4 regions of the Providencia sp. Me31A genome follow, and region 3 is predicted to be linked to each of the others. Evidence: predicted binding sites of a transcription regulator. Region 3 holds the regulator's gene; each other region holds the start of a gene.
What was found. The regulator Fur, encoded in region 3, represses iron uptake genes when iron is present. The targets are predictions, from matches to a motif close to ATAATAATGAGAACNACTATCAA.
Positions count from the first base shown of each region.

Region 1 (2,212 bases), on a different contig from region 3:
TAGCAGGATACCGGCTGCCCAAGTATTATCAATCATAATGATAATTTCAGGGGATTTAGCGCGGATCGCTTTAACTATAGTGGGTAAATCTTGGATTTCCATGGTCACAGAACCGGGAGATTCCAAAAAGACAATGCGAGTATTTGGCTGAATTAAATCAACAATATTAGCGCCAATGAGTGGGTCAAAATACGTTGTTTGGACATTCAATTTGGCTAAAATACGGTCACAAAAGTTTTGTGTAGGGTCGTAAGCAGAGCCGGTGACTAGAATATGATCCTCAGCAGAAATAAAAGACAAAATAGCATTGGTAATTGCCGCTGCGCCAGAAGGGTAAAGTACACAGCCCGCCCCTCCTTCTAATTCAGTCATCGCTTCTTGAAATGCGAAATGTGTTTGTGTTCCTCGACGTCCGTAAAAAAGAACTCCGTTTGCACGATGACGAGTGGCATGGCGTTTTTCTTCGAGTGAATCAAAAATAATTGAAGATGCCCGCTGGATAACAGGGTTTACCCCTTTTTGTGTAAATTTAGGGTTCCGGCCTATGTGGACTAATTGTGTTTCAGGTTTAATGTTTGCCATGATTTTCCTTACACTGAATGTCAATTTACCAAATTTAAAATATGTAATGTTAAGAAGTTAAATGATCCTGAAAGAAATGTAACCTGAGTATTCTTCAACTAAGGTAAGTGTGACCTTTATGGCGCAAATGAACATAATTAAATCATTATCATTAGTAAAGGAAACATACCTTCGCTGAATGAGTGTGTTTAATGAATTAGAATAAGATGGGACTAACCGTATAGTCGATGTGGGCTTCTTTGTCGAAGAACAAAAAAAGATAAAAAATTCGCGAATACTAATGATAATTACTATCAATTCGCGCCATGTTTGATATCATCAGCAGCGTCTTTTTTAAAAGGGACAAACAACGCGAGTCAAATTTCGCTTTTAAAGGTTAGTCGATGAATGGCACAATCATCGATATAAATTTTATTCTACAACACTAGAAAGAGAGTAAAGGCCAACTGATGCGTAAACTAACAGCTTCTATTCTATTGGCGTTCGGCTTGATGGGCACGGCAGTCGCTGAAACCACACCTATAACACCCGCTGCGTCTCAAAATACACCATCAAATGCAGCACCGGCAACACCACAACTCAATGCTGAAGTTTCATCAGTACCTTCTGAGCCCGACCAAGGACAAGCGGTAAATACCGAGGTTGTCAGTGAAAATATTGACATTGCGACTGAGGCGCCAACGGGCGGTTTTGACCAAGATTTATCTGTTTGGGGAATGTACCAAAACGCCGATAATGTTGTTAAAACAGTGATGATTGGGTTAGTGATTGCTTCGATAATTACTTGGGCGATATTTTTCTCTAAGGGTATCGAAATCTTATTTGCACGCCGCCGTTTGAAAGAAGAAGCCAAAGCGATTGCAGAAGTGAAGTCCCTTGATGAGGCTGTGAGTATTGCTGAAAGTTTCAAATCAAACAGTGTTACTCGGATGTTATTAAATGAAGCGGTGAGTGAAAGAGCGCTGTCAGCAAATAGCGCTGACTTATCTGGTACCAAAGAACGTACATCATTCCGTCTAGAAAGAGCTGTTGCAGCGATTAGCCGTTATATGGGGCGTGGGAATGGTTACTTAGCAACTATTGGTGCAATTTCTCCATTTGTCGGTTTATTCGGTACTGTTTGGGGGATCATGAATAGTTTTATTGGGATTGCTCACTCACAAACCACTAACCTTGCTGTTGTTGCCCCAGGGATTGCAGAAGCGCTTTTAGCGACAGCAATTGGTCTTATCGCAGCGATTCCTGCTGTTGTGATTTACAACATTTTTGCTCGTATGATCAACAACTATCGTGGTCAAGTAGGGGATGTCGCTGCTCAATCTGCTTTATTACTCGGGCGTGACCTCGATCTGGCAAATAGCAAAGCAAGGTAATTATTATGGCAATGCGTTTAGGTGACGAACAAGACGATAGCGGTGAAATGCATGAAATTAACGTAACACCATTTATTGATGTTATGTTGGTTTTATTGATTATCTTTATGGTTGCTGCACCACTGGCAACTGTTGATATTAAAGTTGACTTACCTGCCTCGACAGCGAAGCCACAGCCTCGACCAGAAAAGCCGGTATTTTTGACCGTTAAAGCGGATAGTCAATTGTTTATTGGTGATCAAGCTATATCCAAAGAG
Region 1 covers NZ_JBKQGZ010000008.1:56,317-58,528, forward strand. Annotated here, with positions in the region: gene metC (cystathionine beta-lyase) at 1-582, opposite strand, end outside; gene exbB (tonB-system energizer ExbB) at 1,032-1,955, shown strand; gene exbD (TonB system transport protein ExbD) at 1,961-2,212, shown strand, end outside.
Region 1: the regulator Fur is predicted to act here: its motif matches at 857-879, upstream of exbB (tonB-system energizer ExbB).

Region 2 (2,212 bases), on a different contig from region 3:
AAATGGTTTGCTTGTACACAGTAATTTTCCTATTAATGTAGTGATAATTATAAGTTATGTTATAACATAACATTTGCGTAAATGAAAAGCAGTTTAGGTAAGTTTTATTTATGTGATATAAAATGATTAACAGGTAAAATACATTGAGTGGAAAAGTGAACTCGCTTATTAGACATGGGGAGATTAATAAGCGAGTGGAATATTGGGTGTGAAATTAGTCGTCAGGATTATCCATCACGGCGTGGCGTTCATTATGATAGCCTTCTTCATCATAGCCGTATCGCCAGTACGGAATCGCATAAATATCGTCGCGGCCAAAACCTTTTTCACGGCGAATAAAGCGACGTAAATCACGTATGATTTGGTCTTCTCCTGCAATCCAAAATGCCGCATCGCTACTTGGAATATCCCAAGATTTAAAGGTGCTGATGAGCTCTGCTGTTTTAGAAATGTCACCACAAATCCAGATAACATCAATGAGCGCTGGCTTTTTTAGATCCCGAACATCATCTTGGCTATCTAAACGTAAAATAACTTTACCTTGAGCATCTTCGGGCATTTTTTCCAATAATGCAGCAATAGCAGGTAATGAACTTGAGTCACCCGCCATAAAATAGTGTTTTCTTACGGGTAATAGCGGGTCTGGACCTCCAGGATTAGTGATCCCCATCCAATTTCCCGGTTTTGCATCGCGAGCAAATAGATACGCAGGGCCTGTTGCACCATCATGCATCGCAAATTCGATATCAATTTCATTAAGTTCTGGCCGAATTGCTCGAACTGTGTAGGTGCGAACAAATGGACGAGGCTTGTCTTCTGGCCAACTGCGTCCTTCTTTACTGAGGATAGGCAAAGCAGGTTGGCTTGTTAAATCAGGGGCAAGAAAAATTTTCAGATGTCCACCCTCACAACCCGTTGGGTAAGTACTGAGCTTTTCTCCTGTGAACGTAATACTGCGAATTGATGGGCTGATGTCAGTAATTGATTTAACTTGAATAAGTTGTGGTGGAGCCGGGCGATAGATATTTTTTTCAACTGCCTGTTCAGTAGCCACGGACGTTCTCCTATTGTTAATGATAATTTTATTATTTGGTAATTGTTATCATTATCATGAATATATTTATAAGTTGCAATACACAGCTAGTGATTGCTGGCATTAATTTTTAACCTCATCACACCATAATCAACTGGTTAATACGGCTATCTATAACCTTAGGATCATTAAAATATAACTATCTTTACAGTAATGGAACGCAATACCCCACAAATAAAAATGCCGCATAAAAATCTATACGGCATTCAGTGGGCTGGCACTACTTCACTTTCATGCCAGCGGCAGTCATCATTAATTTAAACACATAAGAGAAAGCGAATAACGCTAACACACTGCCTAACCAAATGATGGCCATCCAACCCAGTTTCTTCCACCAAGGAGAATCAGTGATAGCCTTGGTCTGGGGTAATTTTTCCTCTGAAGACATAGTAACTCCAATAGGTATAAACCAAAATAACAGGAATAATGAATAACGCGCCAACTAACATAAAGCCTAAGCTTTCAGAAGGTCCAGCTGCGTCACGGAAACTAATTGCGGGTGGAATTAATGTAGGCCAAATGCTGATCCCAAGCCCCGTAAAGCCTAAGAAAATCAGCATTAATGCGGCTAAAAATGGTACGCTATCATGCTGTTGTTGTTTGGCACTCTTTAAGATCAACCAAGTACTGCCAAGCACCAGTAATGGAACTGGCAAAAAGAAGAATAGGTTTGGTAATGAGAACCAACGGTCAAATACTGCCTCATTTAACATTGGAGTCCATAAGCTAATGATTGCAATTACGGCTAACATGAGTAGAGTCAGTGGGCGCAGAACTCGATACATTGTGCGACGTAGGTGGCCTTCGGTTTTCATGATCAACCAACCACACGCGAGTAGGGCATAAGCGACGACTAAGCCAAACCCACAGAATAGTGGGAAAGGGGCGAACCAATCGAAATAACCGCCCATGTAAACACGATTCTCAACATGGAAACCTTGGATAAAGGCACCGACGACGACACCTTGGACGAAGGTGGCAAAAATCGAGCCACAAATAAAGGCATGGTCCCAATGACGACGGTGTGATTCATCAGCTCTAAAGCGGAATTCAAAGGCGACCCCGCGGAAAATCAAGGCCAGTAACATGAATGTTAATGGGATTGACAAGGCATCAAGA
Region 2 covers NZ_JBKQGZ010000005.1:95,335-97,546, reverse strand. Annotated here, with positions in the region: gene zinT (metal-binding protein ZinT) at 1-19, opposite strand, end outside; gene ACLPIE_RS05535 (siderophore-interacting protein) at 215-1,054, opposite strand; gene ACLPIE_RS05530 (DUF2474 domain-containing protein) at 1,314-1,481, opposite strand; gene cydB (cytochrome d ubiquinol oxidase subunit II) at 1,438-2,212, opposite strand, start outside.
Region 2: the regulator Fur is predicted to act here: its motif matches at 1,090-1,112, upstream of ACLPIE_RS05535 (siderophore-interacting protein).

Region 3 (2,212 bases):
TACTTTAACGCTATTATTTTTACCTGTAATGTTGCCAATGACTTTACCATAAATATGTACTTGCTCATTAGAAGTAATGTTTCCTTCAAAAATAACATCTCTTGAGATCACCGTATTGGTCTTTTCTTCACTGACAGTGGCGGTGGTAACTTGTTCTTCTATCTTAGCTGTTTTCGCAATAATTTCAGGCTCACTAGCTGTTGGTTGTATGTTTATCTCTGGAGCTGGCTTGTTTTGTCTTTTGGTGAACATGTTACCTACCTTTTTTTGATTGAAGTATAAGATCAAGAACAAAATTGATAATATAAATGAAAACAAGGTGATGGTTGCGTAATTGAAAAACCATCCTATTAAAGTAAGAAACCAGAAGAAAAAACTAATGTTAATAAAAAGGTATATTTTTTTCATCAGTTAATCTCTTACAAATTACAAAAAAATCAGTTTAATCTAAATAATTATGCACGCTCTAAAGTTGTAAATTTACGTTTTATTACATTTTACCAAGTATGATTAATTTGGGTTAATACACTTATGGTGAGTTAATGAGATAAATTTATATATATTCATATGTTATAAATTGAGGAAGTCATCATCGGTGCTGTTTATATATCACCATGATATTCAAATAATACTCTAGAATAGAGTGGCAATAAATTTATCAGTAAAATAATATAAAGGATCTAAATTGAATTGCAACTTATTATATAGAACTTCAATGTTATTGCTATTAAGACAATAAATTAACAATAAAAATGAAACAGTTAAGCATACCTCTAGGAATATCACTATAAAAAAGAAATAACATTAAGCATTGCAAAAAGAAAACCCCAGATAGCAATTCTATCTGGGGTTTTTAGTTTGTATTCATCCCTTTTGACTAAGGGATGACAGTGTTTTACTCTTTTGCTTCGTGTGCGTCCGCACTTTCGCGGCAATCACCATCTGCGCAATGACCATATAAATATAAACTATGATTAGATAATTTAATACCATGACGAGCGGCGATACTTTTCTGGCGAGTTTCAATAGATTCGTCAGTGAACTCAATCACTTTCCCACAATCTAAGCAGATTAAGTGGTCATGATGATGTTGTTGAGTTAATTCGAATACAGATTTCCCACCCTCGAAGTTATGACGGGTTACGATACCTGCATCATCAAACTGGTTCAATACGCGGTATACGGTAGCTAACCCGATCTCTTCGCCCATATCGATCAGCTTTTTATAGAGATCTTCCGCACTGACGTGGTGGCACTCAGGCTCTTGAAGTACTTCCAAAATCTTTAATCTTGGAAGAGTGACTTTGAGTCCAGCATTTTTCAATGCCTTATTGTTGTCTGTCATGCGGGTTTGTCCTGTATCTTGAATCAAAATTTAACAATAATGAGACATTTTTAACATAAATCCAGTTGTCTTCTAAACTGATTTACAATTATAGGCATGGAAAATAAAAATAGAAACCATGTATTGTCTCATTATTTTGATAATCTTTCGTAAGTCTACCCTATTAGGATATTTTATCGATTATTTTAGACTGGATCACGTATGCTAATGGTGCATTTTGAGCTACATGTGACCCATTATCTATAAGATAAATTTGCTTAGCCAATAATTTCAGCTAAAGACATTTCTTCAGAGATTTGTTTTACCCATGCATCGACACGTTCTTCAGTCAACTCAGGTTGGCGGTCTTCATCAATAGCTAAGCCAATAAAATGGTTATCATCAGCCATGCCTTTCGAAACCTCAAAATGGTAACCTTCCGTTGGCCAGTGACCTACAATTACAGCACCACGTGGTTCGATAATATCGCGGATAGTTCCCATCGCATCACAGAAATACTCTGCGTAATCCTCTTGGTCGCCACAACCAAATAAAGCGACAAGTTTACCTTCAAAATCAATTTCTTCGAGAGTTGGAAAAAAGTCATCCCAATCACATTGAGCTTCACCGTAGTACCAAGTTGGAATACCCAGAAGTAGAATATCAAAAGCGTCGATATCTTCTTTACTGCACTTCGCAATATCATGAACTTCTGCTACATCTTTGCCTAATCTTTCTTGGATCATCTTGGCAATATTTTCTGTGTTACCAGTGTCACTTCCGAAGAAAATACCTATGACTGCCATAAAGTGATTAACCTCTTGTTTTTCTAAGGGATATAGAAGTAAATATGGGCTTCTAACGTTCACTTAGATCGAAAATAAATAG
Region 3 covers NZ_JBKQGZ010000007.1:79,126-81,337, forward strand. Annotated here, with positions in the region: gene ACLPIE_RS07305 (bactofilin family protein) at 1-252, opposite strand, end outside; gene fur (ferric iron uptake transcriptional regulator) at 896-1,345, opposite strand; gene fldA (flavodoxin FldA) at 1,603-2,130, opposite strand.

Region 4 (2,212 bases), on a different contig from region 3:
GCCTCAGGGGAGAAGCCAGCAAAAATGACGGTATGTATCGCACCGATACGCGCACACGCTAGCATGGCGACGGCGGCCTCAACAACCATTGGCATATAAATAGCAACCACATCACCTTTACGGATGCCTTGCTTTTTCAAGACATTAGCAAATTGGCAGACATCTTGGTGCAGTTCACGATACGTTACATTTTTTGATGATGACGGATCATCACCTTCCCAAATAATCGCTGTTTGCTCACCTTTTTCAGTCAGATGGCGATCCAAACAGTTAGCACTTAAGTTTAAGGTACCATCTTCAAACCAACGGATATCGATGTGTCCAGGGTCAAAAGAGGTGTTTTTAACACGGGTGTATGGCTTAATCCAATCAACGATTTTTCCTTTTTCGCCCCAAAATCCTTCAGGGTCTTGAATCGAGCGTTGGTACTCATCGTTATACTGTTGTTCGTTTATCAGGGCATTTTTTGCAATTTCAGCAGGAACTGGATGTTTAGTTATTTGAGTCATATTATTATCTCCTTGCAGATGTTAATACTATGTCAAAAAAAAGTTAACTAAAGCACAAGATATAAATTTGTTTTTCTTTTGCGTGGAAGATCACGTATTAATTGCAATGATATTTGCAGGATTATCATTTGATGCTAAATCCTAATTTAAGATATATAACTAAGAATATTAATAATGTTAGCATTAAAGAAAAATAAAAGGTTGTGATATTGGTATTAGTTACTGAATAAATGAGATCTTATAGCTGATGAAGAAGTCCACATTTTAAGTGTGGGTTTGATAATGATTTTCATTAACAGTAAAATAACTATAATAGACAGTAATTCACAAGGTACGAAGTTAAGCAAGTGCATACCCTATGAGCCTTGTGGTGAAAATGAGAAACATAGTGGTATTTACGTCACTGGAGACAATAAAATGAGTTATACATTACCTGCTTTACCTTATGCTTATGATGCGTTGGAACCACATTTTGATAAACAAACTATGGAAATCCATCACACTAAGCACCACCAAACCTATGTGACTAACACCAATACAGCGTTAGAAAAACTGCCAGAATTAGCAGGTTTAGATATTGATGTCCTGATTCAAAAATTAGATGAAATTCCTGCAGATCAGCGCACATTTGTACGCAATAACGCGGGTGGTCACTCAAACCATAGTCTGTTCTGGAAAGGTTTGAAATTAGGTACTGAATTAAAAGGCGAACTGAAAGCTGCCATTGAGCGTGATTTCGGTAGCGTTGATGCATTTAAAGAACAGTTTGAAAAAGCAGCCGCAACTCGTTTTGGTTCGGGTTGGGCTTGGTTAGTTCTTAAAGATGACGGTAAATTAGCTGTCGTTTCAACAGCAAACCAAGATAGTCCTTTAATGGGTGAAGCCATTTCTGGGGTTTCTGGTTACCCAATCATCGGTTTAGATGTGTGGGAACACGCTTACTACTTGAAATTCCAAAACCGTCGTCCTGATTACATTAAAGCGTTCTGGTCGGTTGTTAACTGGGACGAAGCGGCGGCACGTTTTGCAGCAAAAGCTAAATAATTAACTATTTTATTAAATAGCGAGTAGGCGTAACACGATAGGTGTTACGCCTTTTTTATATCCATAATTTGAGGTTTATTCAAAAGTTTTATATTTTTTGTGTTAAACGAAACTCATTATCATTTAATATACAAGGAAGGCAAATATCGATTGAATAAGTTTATTTTATATACTGTGGACTTATTCATAATTCAAGGAATGGGTAAAATGGGTGATATAGCAACACGTTTAGTCATGGGTATCGACCTTGGTACGAGTAACAGTGCGGTCAGCTTATGGCTAGATGGTAAAGCAGTTTTGATTCCTAATCAGTATGGAAAAGTGTTAACACCGTCAGTGGTTGGTTTGGATGATGACGGTAATATTATTGTAGGGCAAGCTGCTCATGACCGTTTGCAAAGTCACCCTGAACTCACTAAAGCGAGTTTTAAGCGCTTTATGGGAACGGATGCCATTATTACGTTAGGTAAATTGGTTTTTCGTGCAGAAGAAGTTTCTGCTCTGTTATTACGACAACTTAAGGATGATGTCGAAGCATGGTTAGGCTATGCCATTAGGGAATCGGTTATCACCGTTCCTGCTTATTTTAATGATGTCCAGCGACGTGCGGTTAAAACGGCAGGTCAACTCGCTGGGTTAACGGTAGTAAGGCTTTTGAA
Region 4 covers NZ_JBKQGZ010000022.1:81,040-83,251, reverse strand. Annotated here, with positions in the region: gene acs (acetate--CoA ligase) at 1-509, opposite strand, end outside; gene sodA (superoxide dismutase [Mn]) at 927-1,553, shown strand; gene ACLPIE_RS17545 (Hsp70 family protein) at 1,761-2,212, shown strand, end outside.
Region 4: the regulator Fur is predicted to act here: its motif matches at 786-808, upstream of sodA (superoxide dismutase [Mn]).